Regions from separate parts of the Streptomyces sp. NPDC002499 genome, predicted to be linked through region 1. Evidence: riboswitches for the same ligand, from Rfam matches in the RefSeq annotation. Region 1 holds a riboswitch; each other region holds the start of a gene.

What was found. A riboswitch is a leader RNA that binds a small molecule or an ion and turns the genes downstream of it on or off. The one in region 1 is predicted to bind cyclic di-AMP.
Region 2: it holds a riboswitch for cyclic di-AMP, as region 1 does, so the genes downstream of both, ACWD5F_RS42470 (transglycosylase SLT domain-containing protein) here and ACWD5F_RS45170 (M23 family metallopeptidase) in region 1, are expected to answer to the same signal.
Region 3: it holds a riboswitch for cyclic di-AMP, as region 1 does, so the genes downstream of both, ACWD5F_RS24150 (M23 family metallopeptidase) here and ACWD5F_RS45170 (M23 family metallopeptidase) in region 1, are expected to answer to the same signal.

What each region holds. Positions count from the first base shown of each region.
Region 1 is NZ_JBSFXO010000026.1:5,078-11,738, reverse strand. Features, by position in the region: gene ACWD5F_RS45175 (aldo/keto reductase) at 1-566, opposite strand, end outside; gene ACWD5F_RS45170 (M23 family metallopeptidase) at 693-1,733, opposite strand; cyclic di-AMP (ydaO/yuaA leader) riboswitch at 1,744-1,901, opposite strand; tRNA gene ACWD5F_RS45165 (tRNA-Met) at 2,205-2,278, opposite strand; gene ACWD5F_RS45160 (alginate lyase family protein) at 2,352-3,473, opposite strand; gene ACWD5F_RS45155 (dihydrofolate reductase family protein) at 3,703-4,833, opposite strand; gene ACWD5F_RS45150 (MarR family winged helix-turn-helix transcriptional regulator) at 4,952-5,473, shown strand; gene ACWD5F_RS45145 (GTP cyclohydrolase II) at 5,589-6,230, shown strand; gene ACWD5F_RS45140 (histidine kinase) at 6,280-6,661, opposite strand, start outside.
Region 2 is NZ_JBSFXO010000018.1:171,468-178,128, forward strand. Features, by position in the region: gene ACWD5F_RS42445 (ABC transporter substrate-binding protein) at 1-1,008, shown strand, start outside; gene ACWD5F_RS42450 (carbohydrate ABC transporter permease) at 1,005-1,991, shown strand; gene ACWD5F_RS42455 (carbohydrate ABC transporter permease) at 1,988-2,866, shown strand; gene ACWD5F_RS42460 (LacI family DNA-binding transcriptional regulator) at 2,930-3,958, shown strand; gene ACWD5F_RS42465 (HAD family hydrolase) at 4,071-4,880, shown strand; gene ACWD5F_RS42470 (transglycosylase SLT domain-containing protein) at 4,897-5,379, opposite strand; cyclic di-AMP (ydaO/yuaA leader) riboswitch at 5,383-5,546, opposite strand; gene ACWD5F_RS42475 (CocE/NonD family hydrolase) at 5,818-6,661, opposite strand, start outside.
Region 3 is NZ_JBSFXO010000008.1:288,128-294,788, forward strand. Features, by position in the region: gene ACWD5F_RS24145 (alpha-galactosidase) at 128-2,206, shown strand; cyclic di-AMP (ydaO/yuaA leader) riboswitch at 2,513-2,684, shown strand; gene ACWD5F_RS24150 (M23 family metallopeptidase) at 2,687-3,679, shown strand; gene ACWD5F_RS24155 (SGNH/GDSL hydrolase family protein) at 3,946-4,731, shown strand; gene ACWD5F_RS24160 (TetR/AcrR family transcriptional regulator) at 4,835-5,455, opposite strand; gene ACWD5F_RS24165 (Glu/Leu/Phe/Val dehydrogenase dimerization domain-containing protein) at 5,570-6,661, opposite strand, start outside.

The DNA.
Region 1 (6,661 bases):
TTGTAGTGCGGCTGGATGGCCACGTACCGGGCGAGGTCCTCGCGGTCGGAGAACTCCAGGGACTCCCGCAGCCGCTCAGGCGTGATGTTGGAGACGGCGATGTTGCGCACCTTGCCCGCCCGCACCAGCTCGTCGAGCGCGCCGATGATCTCCTCGACCGGGATCTCGGGCTGGTCGAAGTGGGTGTAGTAGAGGTCGATGTAGTCGGTGTCCAGGCGGCGCAGCGAGGCGTCGGCGGCGGCCTTGATGTTCGCGCCGGACAGGCCCTTGTACTCGGGGTGCTGGCTGACCTTGGTCGCGATGACGACGTCGGCGCGGTTGCCGCGGGCCTTGACCCACTTGCCGATGATCGTCTCGGACTCGCCGCCCGAGTTGCCCTCGATCCAGGCCGTGTAGGAGTCGGCGGTGTCGACGAAGTTGCCGCCGGCCGCCGCGTAGGCGTCCAGGACGGCGAAGGAGGTCGCCTCGTCCGCCGTCCAGCCGAAGACGTTGCCGCCGAGGGAGAGGGGGAAGACCTCGAGGTCGGAGGAGCCGAGCTTGCGCAGAGAAGCAGAGGAGGACGTCATGCTTCACATCAACGCCGGCCCCGGAGACCGATCTTCCGCCGGAGCCGCAAAGTTCCCGTAAACAAGCGGAGTCCGCTGTTCCGGGAACCTGGCGAGGTGTGTCGGTGTCTGCCGACGGCTACTGCCTCAGGGGGTGAGGCCCTTGCTGCGCAGCCACGCCATCGGGTCGATCCCGTCGGCCTGGCCGTTCGGGTGGACCTCCAGGTGCAGGTGCGCCCCGGTCACGTTGCCGGTGGCGCCCACGCGGCCGATGACATCGCCGGTGGCGACCTTCTGGCCCACACTCACGCCGATCGACGACTGGTGGCAGAACCACAGCTCCGTACCGTCGTCGAGGGTGAGGATCGTGCGGTAGCCGTACGAGCCCGCCCAGCCGGCCTCCGTGACGGTGCCGCTGTGGATGGCCTTGATGAGCGTGCCCGTGGGGGCGGCGAAGTCGAGGCCCGTGTGGTAGCCGGAGGACCACAGGGAACCGGCCTGCCCGAAGGTGCCGGTGATCGTGTACGAGGCGACCGGCAGCCGGTACTGCGTGGCCAGCTCCGCCAGCTTCGCGGCCTCGGCCTTCTTCTTGGCCTCCGCCTCCGCCTTCTTCTTCGCGGCGGCGGCCTTGGCGGCGGCCGCCTTCTCCGCCTTCGCGGCGGCGTCGTCGACCTGCTTGGAGAGGGAGGCCTCGGTGGCGTACTGGACCTTGCTGTCGACCTGGACCCGCTGCGACTCGGCCTGCGCCATGATGCGGTCGCGCAGCACCTCGCCGGCGTCCTTGGTGCCCTGCGCGGTCTCGCTGGAGGTCACGCCGACGCTGCTGAGCGCGGTCGGGGACCCCTTGGCGGGGCTGGAGGTCTCACCGAAGACCGAGCCGACGTTCGGCAGGTCGGGCACGGAGATGGAGACCGGCGGCTTGCCGGTGTTGGCGCTGGCCATGCCGCCCGCGCTCACCGCGGCTATGACACCGACGCCCAGGACGGTGGAGCTGCGGGCGAATCCCCCGCCACCACCGCGCTGCTTGGAGACGCGGTGGCGACCGCGGTTGGGACGGACGGAATCCTCGGTGGGGTTCCATTCCTCCCAAGGGCCCTCGTCGGTGCGGTATCCGCCGTAGCCGAACGTCTCGTTGTCACGCTGGCTCGGCACGAACGGGGCCGCCGGGGCAGGGGGGTTGGACGCCACCTGGGCGTACTCCTTCCTTCCTTCTCGCCTACCGGGTTAGCTGACGGGTTCGGAGCAGGAAGGTCTCCTACGCGCGTAAACCATTCGTGCGTACACGACGGACTACTTGCGATTCACCCCAAGTTGGTGGTTCCCCGGTTCCCTTGCGGGATTCGGCACGTGCGCACGGAGCCGACTCTTGTGACGGCTGGGACGACCGCGCTGCGTTATCGAACGTTAATAGACACGGGGCAGGGATTCCAAGCTGTTCGGCTTGATCATTAACGTTTTCACGCAGGACGTTCAGGCCATGACCGGTGAAAATCGGGCGAGTTGACCAAGCCTGTGGATCCACACAGGCATTGACGGGATGTCAGTTGTTGGGCGGAGGGCGTTCGCCTGCTCACCGGGCGTGACAACGGTCAGAAAGCCGAGGGGGAAATGACTCAGGGCCGGAGTCCGATGATCCGGACTCCGGCCCTGGGCCGTTAGTAGCGGGGACAGGATTTGAACCTGCGACCTCTGGGTTATGAGCCCAGCGAGCTACCGAGCTGCTCCACCCCGCGCCGTTGTGTTCTCCACTGTACGCCATCCGCGGGACGGGAGTGACCAAGGAGCGGCCGGGGAGCGACGGGCCGGTCAGGCCGCCGGGTTTCCGGCGTGGGTCAGGGTCTCCCAGGAGACGAAGAGATCGTCGGTGCCGGCCGGGCGGGTCTCCTCTGCCAGCTTGTGGGCGGCCGGGACGGAACCGCCGAGCCGGTCCTCCAGATGGTTGAGGGCGACCTCAAGATCCGGACCCATGTTCCGGTCGACCTTCCCGCCGCACAGCCACGCGGGCGGGTTCTCGCCCAGCTGGTAGCGGGCGTGGAAGGCGAGGGCCGCGGTCAGCCGGTCCTTGACCTCGCCGTACAGGTCGACGCCCTGGTGCCAGGCCGTCTCGGCGATGTGGGCGGTGGCGGCGAGCGAGTAGCCGACGTGCTTGAAGTTGCGGCAGGTCTCCTGCGCGACGCCGTCCTTGTACGTCCCCTGCTTGAACCAGTACGTCGTCAGCTTCTGCGGCGTGTTCATGGTCGACCCGGCCACGGTCAGCGGCACCTTGCCGTCCTTCTCCAGGTAGAAGTAGGCGGGCACGCGGTCACGGAACCGGGCGAGGGCGGCGTCGAAGGCCTTGTGGTCGTTGGTGAAGACGGCGATGCCGATCGCCGCGTCGGTCATCGCGAGGTCCCAGTTGCCGTTGTAGTCGGGCAGCTTCTCGGTGACGTACGGCTGATACGCGGTCCGCAGCATCTTCTCGAACCGCGCGACCCGGTCCGCCGGCCACCCGGCCCCCGGCGCGTACCGCACGATCTCCGCGGCCCGCGCCCACGTCGACCCGGCCCACGCGGTCTGGAGCCCCGCGTCCTCCTCGGAGTGCCGCTTGATCTTCGCCGACCAGGCGTCCATGATCTCCCGCGCCTTCAGCGCGTGCTCCTGCTTGCCGGTGACGCTGAAGAGCAGTGCCTGCGTGTACGCGGCGATCGCGTCCTCCCGCTCTTCCACACACCCCTGCGCGACCTTGCCGCCCCAGGGACAGTCGACGTTCTCGTACGGCTCGGGGCGGTACTTGTACGACCCGTACTTGCTGTCCCGCATCTCGAGGAACGCCTTCAGCCACGGCTGCTTCCCGGCGGTGACGATCTTTCGTACGGAGTCCAGCTGCGCCTTGCTGACCAGCACGCCGGGGTGGGTGAACGTGGCGTCCGGGGGGAGGGCGCGGGCCATGGTCCGGGTACCGGTGTCCGTGCTGCCGCACGAGGCGACGGTCACGGTGAGAAGGGGCGCGATCAGGAGCACGGCGGCTCGTTTTCGGGATGACCTCACTGGTACCAGTACCTCCGCGTATGTCCACTCCGGGTCACTCGCAGCGTGACCCTTCGGGGAGTTGGGCGCAGGATCTGTTGGGCCGATCGGACCGTGGGGCGCGTTGGTGTGGGGCTGGAAATGCTCGAGGTCAGCCGAAGAGGTGGCCGTTGGGTTGCTTCGCCTGCTCCTCGTACTCCGGGATCACGACCACCTCGACGCCCTGCCCCGCCAGCAGGCCGTTCCCGTCCGCCGCCGTCACGAACGTGTCCGGCTCGCGCCAGGCCGTGACCACGCGGCGTACGCCCGCGTCGAGGATGAGCTGGGCGCAGGGCTTGGGGCGGGAGGCTCGGTGGGCGCAGGGTTCGAGGCTGCTGTAGATCGTGGCCGACGGGAGGCGGGGGTCCGTGGGGGCGAGTTTGGCCAGGGCCGCCTCCTCCGCGTGGACCACCGGGTCGCCGCCCTCGCGGGAGTGGCCGCGGGCCAGCTCCGTGCCGTCGGCGGCGACCACGACCGCGCCGACGCTGAAGGCGGTGGTGGAGGGCGGGCAGTGGGTGGCCAGTTCGCAGGCGAGGCGGAGCCAGTGGTGGTCGGCGGCGGTGGGGAGCGGGCCGGTGCCGGGGGCGGTGGGCTCGTAGCGCATGAGGACGACGTCCTCGATCTGCCGGGTTTCGAGGAGGCGGAGGCGGCCTGGCTGGTAGGGACCCGGGCCGAAGAGGCGGGGCGCGGTCGGGGTGCCCACGAAGAGCGGGGACAGGACCAGGTGGAGTTCGTCCGCGAGGCCCTCCTGGAGGAGCTGGGTGTGGATCGTGCCGCCGCCCTCGACCATGAGGCGGTCGATGCCACGCGCCTCGTGCAGGTGGGTGAGGAGCTGGCGCCAGTCCAGGTCGGGGCCCAGCGGGACCACGTCGGCGGCGATACCCAGGGAGTGCGCCCGGTCGGCGCCCTTGTCCGTCGTGTACAGGACCTTCTCGCCGCCCGTGTGCCAGAAGTTGGCGGCCGGGGCGAGTTCGCCGGTGCCGCTGACGGTGACCTTGAGGGGGTACTCCGGCCGGCCCGACGCCACACGGGCGGCGCGGCGCTCGGGTGAGTTCACCAGCAGGCGGGGGTTGTCGGCGCGGATCGTGCCGGCGCCGACCAGGATCGCGTCGACGGACGCCCGTACCTCGTCGACCCGGTCGAAGTCGGCCGGGGAGGAGAGCAGCAGGCGCTCGGGGCCGGTGTCGTCGAGATAGCCGTCGAGGGAGACGGCGGCGGACAGCAGGACGAACGGGTGGGGCATCGACGCGCTCTCTCTGCGAGGCGGGGCTGGGTGTACGGGACTCGGTCCACGGAGCCGGGTTCGAGTTCTCTATAAGGCGGGGCTTGGTTCAAGTTTGAAACAAACCTACACTGGTCCCATGACGACTCGCTGGCTCACTCCTGAGGAGCAGCGCGCATGGCGCGCGTACATCGCCGCATCGCAGCTCCTGGAGGACGCGATGGACCGGCAGCTCCAGCAGGACGCCGGCATGCCCCACCTGTACTACTCCATCCTGGCCAACCTCTCCGACGTACCGGACCACCGGCTGCGGATGACCGATCTCGCCGGGCGGACGAAGATCACCCGGAGCCGGCTGACGTACGCGGTGACCCGGCTGGAGAAGGACGGTCTGGTACGGCGCGAGGGGTGTCCGTCCGACAAGCGGGGCAGCACCGCGGTGCTCACCGACGCCGGCATGGAGACCCTGGTGCGGACCGCTCCCGGGCACGTCGAGACGGTTCGCGCGGCCATCTTCGACCATCTCACCCCGGAACAGGTGAGCCAGTTGGAGGAGATCGGCACGGGCATCGTGCGGGCGCTGGAGGGCGACGGGACCGAGGCCACGCGGGAGGACGTCCCGTGGCGCCGCCGGTCGTCCTCGTCCTCGCCCTGTACGTGACCCGGCCCACAAATCAGTTGCTTCAAATTTCAAGCATGGGGTAGGGTCCGTGATCGTGGATCTGCTTCAGTTTTGAAGCAGATCGGTATTCGTCCACCGGACCGGGAGAACCCGCATGCCTGACTTCCCTGCCGCAACGCCGCGCTCCCGCGTCCGGGTCCCGCTGCGCTTCCACGACGGCTACACCGTCGACACCGAGATGGTCACCTTCCACGGCCTGACCGACGGCCAGGAACACGTGGCGGTCGTCCTGGGCGAACCGGCCCCCGGCACGACCCCGCTGGTGCGCCTGCACTCCGAGTGCCTGACCGGCGACGTCTTCGGCTCGGCCCGCTGCGACTGCGGCCCGCAGCTGCGCGAGGCGGTCGAGCGCATAGCCGAGCGCGGCGGCGTCCTGCTCTACCTGCGCCAGGAGGGCCGGGGCATCGGCCTCTACAACAAGCTCGACGCGTACGCCCTCCAGGACCAGGGCCTGGACACGTACGAGGCGAACGCGGCCCTCGGTCTGCCCGAGGACGCCCGCGACTACACGGCCGCGGCCCAGATGCTCCGGTCCCTGGGGATCGACGAACTGGACCTGCTGTCCAACAACCCCGACAAGGCCGACCAGTTGCGCTCCCTCGGCATCTCCGTGCGCGACCGCGTCCCCACCGGTGTCTTCAAGACCGCGCACAACGTCCGCTACCTGCGCGCGAAGGTCCTCCAGACCCACCACACGCTGCCGCTGGGCCAGTTGACCGAGCTGAACGCGGGCTGACGGGCTCGGCAGGGGTCGATCGGAGGCGGGCGCCGCGGCTCGCGCGGGGTCACCACACGCAGGGCAGCCGTACCTCGATCACCGTGGGGCCGCCGACCGGGCTGGACAGTTCCACGGTCCCGTCGAGCGCGGCGACCCGCCGCCGCATGCCGAGCAGCCCCGAGCCGCTCGTCTCGTCGGCGCCGCCGCATCCCTCGTCGGCCACCCGCACCCGCAACCCGCGCTTCGTCCGGGCGAGTTGGACCGAGGCGCGGGACGAGCCGCTGTACTTGGCGGCGTTGGTGAGCGCCTCGGCGACGACGAAGTAGGCGGCGGCCTCGACGGCGGCCGGCGCCCGCACCCCGTCGTCCTCCAACCGTTCGACCTCCACGGTCACTTGGAGCCCGCTGCCGGCGGCGAGCGCACGCACCGCGCCGACCAGGCCGCGGTCG
Region 2 (6,661 bases), on a different contig from region 1:
CTGGTCTCGAACGACGTGCTCGCCGACATCTCGAAGTACGCGAAGTCCGCCAAGTCCCAGTTCGCCGAGGGTCTTTGGGGCATGGTCACGCTCGGCACGGACGCGGTCTACGCGATACCGCAGGACTCGGGCCCGCTGATGTTCTTCTACCGCGAGGACCTGTTCAAGAAGCACAACCTGACGGTCCCGGCGACCTGGGACGACTTCGCCAAGACCGCCCGCGCCGCCAAGAAGGCCGTCCCGGACGCCTACTTGACGACGTTCTCCTCCAACGACCCCGGTCTGTTCGCGGGGTTGGCGCAGCAGGCCGGCGCCAAGTGGTGGACCGTGGGCGACGGCGGCAAGTGGACCGTCGGCATCGACGACGCGGCGACCAAGAAGGTCGCCGACTTCTGGGGCGGCCTGGTCCAGGAAGGCGCGATCGACAACCAGCCGATGTACACGCCGGCTTGGAACAACGCCCTGAACAAGGGCACCCACCTCGCCTGGGTCTCCGCCGTGTGGGCGCCGGGTGTGCTGGTCAGCTCGGCCCCCGACACCAAGGGCAAGTGGCGGATGGCGCCGCTGCCGCAGTGGAGCGCGGGCGAGGACGTCACCGGCAGCTGGGGCGGCTCCTCCACCGGTGTCTCCACCGACTCCAAGCACGCCGAGGCCGCGACCAAGTTCGCGAACTGGCTGAACACCGACCCGGAGGCGCTGGCCGCCCTGGTCAAGGAGGCCGGCATCTACCCGGCCGCCACCAAGGGCCAGTCCGGCTCGGTGCTCACCCCGCCCGCGTTCTTCCCGAACCAGACCGACTTCTACGACACGGCCGCCAAGATCGCCGCGACCACGGCCGCGTCCGCCTGGGGCCCGAACGTCCAGGTCGCCTACGACACCTTCAGCGACGCGTTCGGCAAGGCCACCAAGGCGAAGAAGGCGGCCCAGTTCGACACCGCGCTCGCCACCATGCAGTCGTCGACCTTCACCGACATGAAGAAGCAGGGCTTCAAGGTGACCGAGGCATGACCAGCACGCCGCTCAAGGGCACCGACCGGCTGACGGCCGGGCCCTTGGCGGACGGCACCGCCACCTCCGTCCGCCCCCGCCGCCTCCGTCGTGGCCGCAGCGCGCCGTACTGGTTCCTCGTACCGGCCGTGCTCCTGTTCGCCGCCTTCACCGTCGTACCGATCGGGTACGCGGTGTGGCTCAGTCTCCACAAGGTCCAGGTCAAGGGCATCGGCCTCGGCAAGGGCGCCCGCGAGCAGGTGTGGAACGGCCTCGGCAACTACACCGCCGTCTTCGAGGACTCCGAGTTCGGGCACAGCGTCCTGCGCGCCTTCGGCTACGGCCTGATCGTCATCCCCACGATGCTCGGTCTGGCGCTGGTCTTCGCGCTGATGCTGGACACCCCGCAGGCGCGCAGCGCCAAGTTCGCCCGCCTCGCGATCTTCCTGCCGTACGCCGTCCCCGGCATCATCGCCGCCCTGATGTGGGGCTTCCTCTACCTGCCGACGGTCAGCCCCTTCTACTTCCTCCTGCGCGAGTTCGATCTCCCGCAGCCGGACCTGTTCGACGGCGGCAACCTGTACCTGTCCTTCGCGAACATCGCGGTGTGGGGCGGCACCGGCTTCAACATGATCGTCATCTACACCGCCCTGCGCTCGATCCCGCAGGAGATCTACGAGGCCGCCCGCATCGACGGCGCGTCCGACCTGAAGATCGCTCTGCGGATCAAGATCCCGATCGTGATGCCGTCGCTGGTGCTCACGTTCTTCTTCTCGGTCATCGCCACGCTCCAGGTCTTCACCGAGCCCATGGCGCTCAAGCCGCTGACCAACGGCCTGTCCAGTTCCTGGAGTCCGCTGATGGCCATCTACGACGCCGCCTTCCTCAGGTCGGACATCTACGGCGCCTCCGCCACCGCCGTGGTGCTGGCCCTGGCGACCTTCGCGCTCTCCTTCACGCTGCTGCGCGTCTCCGACCGCTACACCCGGGAGGACCGGGCATGACCCCCCTCACCCTCACCGCCGACACCAACCAGGGGCTCAGCAAGCCGAGGCGCACCGCCTGGGTGCCCACCGTGGTGCTGATCATCGGCTCGCTGTACTGCCTGATCCCCGTGGCCTGGGTGGTCATCGCGGCGAGCAAGGGCCAGGGCGAACTGTTCTCCACCTTCACCTTCGCCCCCGGCACCGGCTTCCTCGACAACCTCAAGGAGCTGAGCTCCTACCGGGACGGCATCTACTGGGAGTGGATGGCCAACTCCCTTCTCTACGCGGGCGGCGGCGCCCTGCTCTCCGCCGCGGTCTCGGCCGCCGGCGGCTACGCGCTGGGCCGGTTCGCCTTCAGGGGACGGGAGTTCGTCTTCAAGCTGATGCTGGCCGGCGTCCTGGTCCCGAGCATCGTGCTGACGGTCCCGCAGTACCTGCTCCTCTCGAAGCTGGGCCTGGCCGACTCGTACTGGTCGATGCTCCTGCCGTCGATCCTCTCCCCGTACGGGGTCTACCTCGTCCGTATCTACGCGGCCGCCTCCGTGCCCGCCGAACTCCTCGAAGCCGCCCGCATGGACGGCGCGAGCGAGTGGCGGATCTTCTCGCGGATCGCGGTGCCGATGATGATGCCGGGCCTCATCACGGTGTTCCTGTTCCAGTTCGTCGGCATCTGGAACAACTTCCTGCTGCCGTACGTGATGCTCGCGGACGACACCAAGTTCCCGATCACGCTGGGTCTTTACACCCTGCTCAACCAGGGCGCCTCGCAGCCCGCCCTCTACACCCTGGTCATCATGGGCTGTTTCCTCGCGATCCTGCCGCTGATCGCGCTCTTCCTGGTGATCCAGCGCTTCTGGTCCCTCGACCTGCTCAGCGGATCCGTCAAGGCCTGAGCCGAACCGCCCGCCACCGCACCGGACTTCCCCCCACCGCACCGACCCGGCAGAACGAGGACCATGGCCACCAGTCCGAACGGACGCCGCAAACCGCCCACCATCCACGACGTGGCCCGGGAGGCAGGGGTCTCCCGGGGGACCGTCTCCCGGTTCCTGAACGGGGGCCACTACGTCTCGCCGGCCGCGCGCGGCGCGGTGGAGTCGGCGATCAGGAAGACGGGGTACGTCGTCAACCGGCATGCCCGCAGCCTGAGTACGGGCCGGTCGGACTCGGTGGCGTTCCTCCTGACCGAGCCGCAGGAGAAGTTCTTCGAGGACCCCAACTTCAATGTGCTGCTGCGGGGTTGCACCGAGCACCTGGCCCGGCACGACATCCCGCTGCTGCTGATGCTGGCCTCGTCCGAGGACGACCGTCGCCGGCTGACCCGGTACATCACATCGGGCCATGTCGACGGCGTCCTGCTCGTCTCCAACCACGGCGGAGACCCGGTCGCCGCCGAACTCCGCGACGCCGGCATCCCGTTGGTGGCCTGCGGCAAGCCGGTCGGCATCGGCTCCAAGGTCAGCTACGTGGCGGCGGCCGACCGCGAGGGCGCCCAGGAGATGGTGCGCCATCTCATCGCGCGCGGCCGACGCCGTATCGGCATGGTCACCGGACCGCTCGACACGGCGGGCGGCCCCGACCGGCTGGCCGGCTACCGCGACGTCCTCACCGAGGTGGGCCTGCCCTACGACCCGGCGCTCGTCGTCGAGGGCGACTACCGCCGCACCGGCGGCGAGGAGGCGGCCCGCCGGCTCCTGGACCGGGCCCCCGACATGGACGCGGTGTTCGTGGCCTCCGACCTGATGGCCCTCGGCGTCGTCAACACCCTTCAGCAGTCGGGCCGTTCGGTCCCCGATGACATCGCTGTCGGGGGCTTCGACGACTCGGCCGCGGCCACCGCGGGCACCCCGGCCCTCACCACCATGCGCCAGCCCTACGACCGCATCAGCGCCGAGATGGTCCGCATGCTGCTCGCGCAGATCGCCGGGGAGGACACGGCGGGGGTGCTGCTGCCGACCGAGTTGGTGATCCGCGAGTCGGCGTGAGCGCGGCGCGAGTGGCGTGCGCGGAGCACCGTCCGCCCCTCAACGCATATGTAGGCAGCAACCGTCCGGTTCGCGTCGAGTTAGCCGGGCTTTCCATCCGTATTCTCTGATCATGGCCGCACCCCTCGCATATTCACTCATCGCCACGGATCTGGACGGCACCCTGCTCCGGGGCGACGACACCCTCTCCGACCGGTCTCTCGCCGCGCTCGCGCGGGCGGTCGGCGCCGGGGCCCGCCATCTCGTCGTGACCGGACGGCCGGCCCCGAGAGTGCGCCCGCTCCTCGACGACCTGGGCAGCAAGGGGCTCGCGGTGTGCGGGCAGGGCGCGCAGGTGTACGACGCCGGCGCGGACCGGCTGCTCTGGTCGGTCACGCTGGACCGGGAGTTGGCCGAGACCGCGCTCGGCAAGATCGAGGCGGAGGTCGGGCAGGTGTACGCGGCCGTGGACCAGGACGGCGTGGACGGACTCACGCTCATCGAGCCCGGCTACCTCATGCCGCACCCCACGCTGCCCGCCGTCCAGGTCGGCCGACGCGACGACCTGTGGCACGAACCGATCAGCAAGGTGCTGCTGCGCCATCCCGACCTGTCCGACGACGAGTTGGCGACAACCGCCCGCACCGTGGTCGGTTCACTGGCCACCGTCACCATGTCGGGACCCGGCACCGTCGAACTCCAGCCATGCGGAGTCACGAAGGCGACGGGCCTGGCTCTGGCCGCCCGTCACCTGGGCCTGGGCCCGCACGAGACGATCGCTTTCGGCGACATGCCCAACGACATCCCCATGTTCGACTGGGCCGCCCACGGAGTGGCCATGGCCAACGCCCACCCCGAACTCAAGGCGGTGGCGGACGAGATCACCTTGTCGAACGAGGACGACGGCATCGCCGTCGTCCTCGAAAGACTCTTCTGGGAGTAACCCTTTACGGGGTGGCTCAGTAGGCCCCATACACGTTGTCGATGGAGCCGTAGACCGCCGCCGCGTAGTTGCAGGCAGCCGTGATGTTCGCGACCGGGTCGTACGGGTCGAACGACGTGCCGGCCACGTGGTACGCGGCGAACGTCGGGTCGATCACCTGGAGCAGGCCCTTGGACGGGGTGCCGGCCGCGGCGTTGGAGTCCCAGTTGTTGATGGCGTACTGGTTGCCGGACGACTCACGGATCACGTTGCGGTAGATGCCGTCGTACGTGCCCGGGATCCCGTTCTGCGCCATGACCTGGAGCGAGGCGCGGATCCAGCCGTCGAGGGTGTTGGAGTACCCCAGCGACGCGGCGGTCACCGTCGACGAGGGAGCCGCGGACGCGCTGGTCGCGCCGATGACGGGGAGGGCGAGCACCGCGGCCCCCGTGCCGAGCACGGCGAGCTTGCGGACGAGGCGGGAGTTGCGGCTGCGGCGGTGCTGAGCGGATGCAGGCATGACGAGGTTCCTCTCCGTCGCCTGCGAGGTGAGCTGTCGGGTTCGGGCTGGGAGGTGCCCGGCCACGCCCTTGCGGACGTGACTTAACCCCGAGCCGTCCCGGTCGTGCTGACCGGTCCGGCGACTTACCTGGGTCCCCCGCTCCTGCCGTGCGGTGAGTTCGTGACTGGGATGCCGGGCGGCGGCAGGATTCGGCGTTCCACCCGACAGGGCGGGAACGTATGCGAGAGCACATGTCCGGAACAAGTACCGGATTCACACATCGACCCTATTGACCTTGGTCTGAGGCCTATGGGGCGCTTGATCCTTTGCGCCTGCCAAGGGTCAACTGTCAAGCGGCGAAAGGAGAAACGCCGACATGTCGGGGCACAGGCCGCGCACAGATTCGCGTGACCCAAGTCACGGCAGGATTAAGAACGGCAAAACGGGCATTCATCCTCAACTGGCAGTTCTCGGAACCCTCTTCTCCCAGGTCCGATGAAAGATCACCTCGCCGCCCTCGGTGCAGATCACCTCATTCGACGTAATAAAGTCCGTTTCGTCGCAAGTAATCTCCGACCGGGTGCGCACGGTGGTGTCCCAGGCCTGCTCCGGCCGATGCAGCCGGATCGACCAGTCGGACCGGGCGCGCGCCGACAACGGATCCGTCTCGTCGATCGTGTACGTCTCCAGCGCGTCCTCGGTGAACTCCAAGCCGTCCGGATACACGCGCGTGCCGCCGTACCGGGGATCCACCTCCAGCCGCCACTCACCCTTCGCGACATCCCGCACGACCAGCCGCTCGGGCCGTGGCTCGTCCAGCGTGGCCGGGTGGTTGACCCCGAGCGGCTCGGCCTCCTCGGGCTCCTCGAAGCGAATGCCGTCCACCGACTCCCGCTCCCGCACCGGGAGTTCGAGCGCGCTGCCCTCCGGGTCCATCGTGAAGCCGGCCGCCGACTCCGGCTGGGGCCAGATCCAGGGCCAGTACGCCGAGGACACCGCGAGCCGGATGCGATGCCCGGCCGGAATGGCGTACCCGATGCCGTTCAGCTCGAAGGTCACGTCCTCCACCGCGCCCGGCGTCCAGGGCACCGCCCGCCCCCGCCCGAACCGCGCCGACAGGTTCAGCGCCCCCCGGGTGACCAGCGTCGACGAACCGTCCGGCGCCACATCGCACAGCCGGGCGATCACCTGCCCCCGCGCCACCTCCGAGGTCAGCCGCAGCCGAACCCTCGGCCGCCCCAGCACCCACGTCTCCGCCGGCACCTCGAACTCGAAGCACGCCGACCGCGCGTCCTCGTCC
Region 3 (6,661 bases), on a different contig from region 1:
GGGTGCGTCTTCGACGATACGACACGGGTTCCGGGGGCAATGAGTTGTCCACAGGCGTTGCCTCGGGCGGCACGACCATTGATGATGTTGGTCCTTGGTCGCGTCTGTTGGGAAGTGTGGGAGCTTGATGCTGGAGATCGCCGACAACGGTCGTACGTGGCTCCTTTCGGGGCCGCTGAGCAGTTACGCCGTCCATCTCACCGAGGACGACGTCCTGCTGCATCTGCACTGGGGCCCCCGGATCGAGCTCGCCGACGCCGAGGCGCTGGCCGCGCTTCCGCAGCCCGAGTACCGGGGCTTCGAGTCGCAGCTCGACGGGCGCGAGGAGTACCCCGTCGAGGGCGGCCCGCGCTTCGTCCGGCCCGCCCTGTCCGTGCGCACCGAGGAGCGGCGCGGCACGGAGTGGCGGTTCGAGGCGTACGAGTCCGAAGAGGGCGAGGACGGCGAACTGCGGCTGCGCTTCCGGGACGACGGGCTCGCCATCACCCTGCACTACCGGATGCGGCACGACGTCGTGGAGCGCTGGGTGACCCTCGACAACGAGGGGCCGGTCGTGGAGCTTCTGCGTGCAGACTCGGCGACCTGGACGCTGCCCGACCGCGAGGGCTGGCGGCTGTCGCACCTGCACGGCCGGTGGGCGGCGGAGTCGCAGCTGACCTCGGCACCGCTCACCTACGGCGAGAAGGTCATCGGCAGCCGCCGCGGCCACACCAGCCACCAGCACCTGCCCTGGGTCGCCCTGGACACCGACGCGACCGAGGAGCGCGGCGAGGTGTACGGCTGCGCGCTCGGGTGGTCGGGCTCCTGGCGGATCGCGGTGGCGCAACTCCCCGACGCGCGCGTGCAGATCAACGGTGGCGTCGGGTACGACGAGTCCGGGCTGCTGCGCCTTGCGGCGGGGGAGTCCTTCACCACCCCCGTCTTCGCCGGTCTGTGGAGCGAGGGCGGCTTCGGCGGCGCGAGCCGTGCCTGGCACGCCTACCAGCGGACGTACGTCATCCCGGACGCGGACCGGGACCGGCCCGTGCTGTTCAACTCCTGGGAGGCCACCGAGTTCGACATCTCCGAGGAGCAGCAGGGCGCCCTCGCCCGGCAGGCCGCGGCGATCGGTGTCGAGCTGTTCGTGGTCGACGACGGCTGGTTCGGCAAGCGCGTCAACGACCGGGCCGGACTCGGCGACTGGACGCCCAACCCCGACCGCTTCCCCGGGGGCCTGAAGCCGCTCGCCGACGAGGTGCACGCGCTCGGCATGCAGTTCGGCATCTGGGTCGAGCCCGAGATGGTCAACGCGGACAGCGACCTGTACCGCGCGCACCCCGACTGGGTGCAGTTCCAACCGGGACGAAAGCGGACGGAGTTCCGCAATCAGCTCGTACTCAACCTGGCCCGGCCGGACGTCCAGGAGTACCTCTGGGAGAAGCTCGACGCCATCCTCTCCAGCGCCCCGATCGACTACGTGAAGTGGGACTTCAACCGCTGCTTCACCGACGCCGGCTGGCCCGGCGACGCGTACCCGCAGCGGCTGTGGATCGACCATGTGCACGCGCTGTACGCCCTGTTGGACCGGCTGCGGGCGGCGCATCCCGGAGTCTCCTTCGAGTCCTGCTCGGGCGGCGGCGGCCGGATCGACCTCGGGATCATCAGCCGCACGGACGAGGTGTGGACCTCCGACAACACCGACCCGCTCGACCGGCTCGCCATCCAGCACGGCTTCACCCAGATCCACCCCGCGCGCGTGATGGCCGCCTGGGTCACCGACAGCCCCAACACCCAGCTCAACGACCGCGTCAGCTCGCTGCGCTTCCGGTTCGTGAGCTCCATGGCGGGCGTGCTGGGCGTCGGCGGCGACCTCACCAAGTGGACCGAGGAGGAACTGGCCGAGGCGGGCGACTGGGTCGCCCTGTACAAGGAGATCCGGCACCTCGTGCAGCAGGGTGACCTCTACCGGCTGCGGGCCCCGCAGGGCGGGCTCAGTGCCGTCCAGTACGTGCTCGGGGACGAGGCCGTGGTCCTCGCCTGGCTCCAGGCGCAGAGCTACGGCGAGCCCGTGCCGGCGCTGCGGCTGCGCGGGCTGGACCCGACAGCGTCGTACGAATGCCTCGAAACGGGCGAAGTTCACAGGGGTGCCGTACTGCTGCATCACGGACTTCGGACCGGACTGCGCGGCGACTTCGATGCGACGGTTCTTCGGCTCCGTCGCATCTGACTCTTCTGTCCGAATTGGCGCCTTGGTTCGCCTTCGTTCCAACTCGCTCTGGAATAAGGCGGACTGGGGTGGCGTCACGTGAGGAGCGTCATATCCGTGACCGTGCGTGGTTCTGCATGTCCACGTAATGCACGTGCTTTTCAAGGGTGTTTGTGCCTGGTGGCGGGTCCTTAATTCACGCAGGGTGACCGTGAATTCTCGCAAGGGATCAAGAGAAACGTATTCACAGGGAACCTCTACTTGTTCCTTCGCGTCCTGGTCGCTTACGTTCGCCACCAATCCGGACGGACGCCAAATCCTGCCGCCGACCGGAGTCCGCACAACTCACCCGTGAACGGCAGGAGCGGGGGACCCACAGGTACAACCGCCTGTTCCGGTCTCCGGAACAGGCTTGGGGTAAAGCCGTGCCGAAAAGCACGGCCGGGCATCTCCAGCTCGCACCCGACAGCTCACCTCGCAGGCGCCGGAGAGGAATTCGTCATGCCCGCGAAGGGTAAGCACCGCCGCCCCAAGTCCCAGCGCCTGACCCGCACCATCGCCGTCGCCGGCACCGGGGGCGCCGCGCTCGCCCTCCCGCTCATGGGGGCCACCGGCGCCCACGCGGCCACCTCCGAATCGGCTTCCCAGGCGGTTTCGGAAAAGGCCGTCCAGTCGCTTCCGGATGTCGAGAAGACGTCGGTCCAGCAGAAGTCGACGGCACAGAAGTCGGCCAAGAAGAGCACAGCCAACACCCAAGGTGTGCGCACCTATTCGGTGCGGTCCGGCGACTGGCTCGCGAAGATCGCCGACGAGGAGAACGTCACCGGCGGCTGGCAGAAGCTCTACTCGGACAACCGTGCGGCCGTCGGCGACGACCCGTCGCTCATCCACCCCGGCCTGAAGCTCACGCTCGGCAAGAAGGCCGCGACCGGCACCACCGAGTCCGCGCCCTCTTCCTCGTCTTCCTCGAAGAATTCCGGCTCCTCGTCCTCGAAGGACTCCTCCTCGAAGAGTTCCTCCTCGGACAGCCAGGCCTCCTCGAACTCGACGAGCACGCAGTCCGCCGACTCCGCCACCAGCTCCAGCGGCTACACCCTTCCGGTCACCGGCGCCACGATCGGCACCGGCTACCGGGTGGCCGGCAGCATGTGGTCCAGCGGCTACCACACCGGCGTCGACTTCGTCGTCCCGACCGGCACCTCGCTCAAGGCCGTGGCCGCAGGCACGGTCGTCTCCGCGGGCTGGGGCGGCGCGTACGGCAACCAGGTCGTCATCAAGCTGAACGACGGCTACTACGCCCAGTACGCCCACCTCTCGCAGCTCTCCGTCTCGGCCGGCCAGACCGTGACCGAGGGCCAGCAGATAGGCCTCTCCGGCGCGACCGGCAACGTGACCGGACCGCACCTGCACTTCGAGATCCGTACGACCCCCGACTACGGCTCCGACGTCGACCCGGTCGCGTACCTCCGTACGAAGGGCGTCGCCGTCGGCTGACGCACCTCCCGCACCACCTGCCTGACACGCTGCCGAAGGCCGGATCCCGATCCCCGGGTCCGGCCTTCGGTGTGACGTGGTGCCGCCTTCGGCAGGGCGTTCCAGCCGTCAACAGCCGTGGCCGGAAAGCTATTCCTGGTTTGGTGAACACTTTAGGAGTGGCTTATCTCACCGCACGTCAACCCTTTCCTACGGTCGCGTAGGTCACATTCGAAGGTGAATCATGTTCGCTTGTGGCAGACGATTCGAAGAATGACAGCAGATCAGTGATCGGGTCGTACGTTGCGGTGGGGGACAGCTTCACCGAAGGCGTCGGCGACCCCGGCCCCGACGGGGCGATGGTCGGTTGGGCCGACCGGTTCGCGGTACTGCTCGCGGACCGGGAGCCCGAGGGCCACTTCACGTACAACAACCTCGCCGTACGCGGAAAGCTGCTCGACCAGATCGTGGCGGACCAGCTTCCGCAGGCTCTCCGACTCGCCCCGGACCTGATCTCCTTCAGCGCGGGCGGCAACGACATCATCCGGCCCGGCACCGACCCCGACGAGGTCGCCGAGCGTTTCGAGCTGGCGATCGCCCGGCTCACCGAGTCGGCCGGCACCGTCCTGGTGACGACCGGCTTCGACACCCGAGGCGTCCCCGTGCTCAAGCATCTGCGCGGCAAGATCGCCACCTACAACGGCCATGTGCGCGCGGTCGCCGACCGGTACGGCTGTCCCGTGCTCGACCTGTGGTCCCTGAAGACCGTCCAGGACCGCCGGGCCTGGGACGACGACCGGCTGCACCTCTCGCCCGAGGGGCACACGCGCGTGGCGCTGCGCGCGGGCCAGGTGCTCGGTCTCGAGGTGCCGGCCGACCCGGACCAGGCCTGGCCCCCGCTGCCGCCCCGCGGCACGCTGGAGGTCCGGCGGGACGACGTGCACTGGGCGCGCGAGTACCTGGTGCCGTGGATCGGGCGGCGGCTGCGCGGCGAGTCCTCGGGCGACCACGTGACGGCGAAGGGCGCGCTGTCCCCGGACGACATCAAGTCGCGGATCGCCCGGGTGGCCTGAAGGATGCCAGCGGTGCGGGCCGTGCCGACCTGAAACGGCGCGGCCCACACCGCTGGAGTATGGAGATGGCCGACCCCGAAGCATGGGGGTGACCGGGTGGCTTTCATCGCTCCGAAGCGGTCAACGCCTCCTGCGCGAGACCCAGTTCACGGGCCACCGCCTCGTCCACCCACTCCTGCGCCCGCGCCCGCGGCACCGCGCCGGGATACGACGTCAGCTGGACGGCGAGCCCGTCGAGCAGGGCCGTCAGGCGCAGGGCCGTGCCGTGCGGGTCGGGGCACCGGAACTCGCCGGCGGCGACGCCCTCCGCGATGACCTCGGCGAGCGCGGCCTTCCACTGCCGGTCCAGGTCCCGGGTGACCTCCCGCAGCGTGGGCTCGCGCAGGGCCGCCGCCCAGCCCTCGATCCACAGCCGCCAGCCCTTGGCCGGGCCGGTCGGCGCGTACCAGCGCACCGCCGAACGCAGTCGACGCAGCGCCGTCGTCCGGCGGCCGAGCAGCTTGCGCAGATGGGCGAGATCGTCCTCGGCGGCGTACGTGAACGCGGCGGCGACCAGCTTCTCCTTCGTGGAGAAGTGATAGAGCACCAGCGCGTTGCTCACGCCGAGCACCGCGGCCACGTCGGCGATCCTGACCGCCGCCACGCCCCGTACCTCGATCTGCTCGATGGCGGCCCGCAGCAACTCCTCGCGCCGCTCGGCCACGCTCAACCGCACTCTCGCCACCCGGTCACCCTATTCCGTTCGCACAGGACGTTGTCTCCGCGGTGTCGGACCCGGCCCCAACGGGCAACATCGCCGCACCGGTTCGGCATTCACCGCCTACGGGCGGCGAGTCGGTCAGCGGTACCAGCCGAACCGCTCGGCGATCACCGGCAGCCGGTCCGCGACGATGGCGTGGGCGGCGGCCCGCGGGGTCGTGCCGTCGTCCTCCGCGCGGGCCAGCGTCAGGTCGATCAGGGCGCGCATGGAGCGGCGCATGTGCGCGAACGCCTCGTCCGCGTCCGGACCGATGTCGCCGAACAGGGTCCACCACCACCAGGCGTTCGTCCCGGAGTTGACGACCACGTCGGGCAGCACGGTCACCCCGCGCGCGGCCAGCAACTGCTCCGCCGCCGGCAGGACGGGCATGTTGGCGGCCTCGACGATCCAACGGGCGGTGATCCGCCCCTGGTTCGCCGTGTCGATCGCGTACGAGACGGCCGCCGGCACCAGCACCTCCGCCTCGGCGGACAGCCAGGCGTCGCCGGGCAGTTCGCGGTCGGCCGGGCGCAACACGGAGCGGTCCACGGTGCCGTACGCGTCCCGCGCGGCCAGCAGTGCCTCGACGTCGAGGCCCGCCGGGTTGGCGATCGTGCCCTTGATGTCGGCGACGGCGACGACGGCGAGCCCCGCGCGGGCGAGGAAGCGCGCCGTGGCGCCGCCCATGGTGCCCAGGCCCTGCACGGCGACCCGCGCGCCCGCGTACGGCACGCCCGCCCGGTCCAGGGCCGCCAGCGCCGACTCGGCGACCCCGCAGCCGCCGGCCAGTTCGTCGAGCCCGATGCCGTCCACCTCGACGGCGAACGCGTCCGCGAGCCGCCGCCGGGCCGCCGTCTCGTCGTCCAGCAGCGGGTACACGGCCTGGATCGACGAGACGAGCCCCGCCTCGGTCGCCGCCCGGTCCACCAGGTCCTGCGTGAGACCGAGGTCCTCGCCGGTGGTCCAGAAGTTCTCGATGTACGGCTTCATGGCGCGCAGATAGCGCACCAGCAGGTCGTACGCCCCCGGGTCCTGGGGATCGCAGTCGATGCCGCCCTTGGCGCCGCCCAGGGGGATGTAGCGGCCCTCGGGGTCGTAGTGCAGGGCTTCCTTCATGGTCATCCCGCGGGCGAGCCCGGTGACCTCGTCGAGCGTGCAGCCCGCGCGCATGCGCAGCCCGCCGCTGCAGAC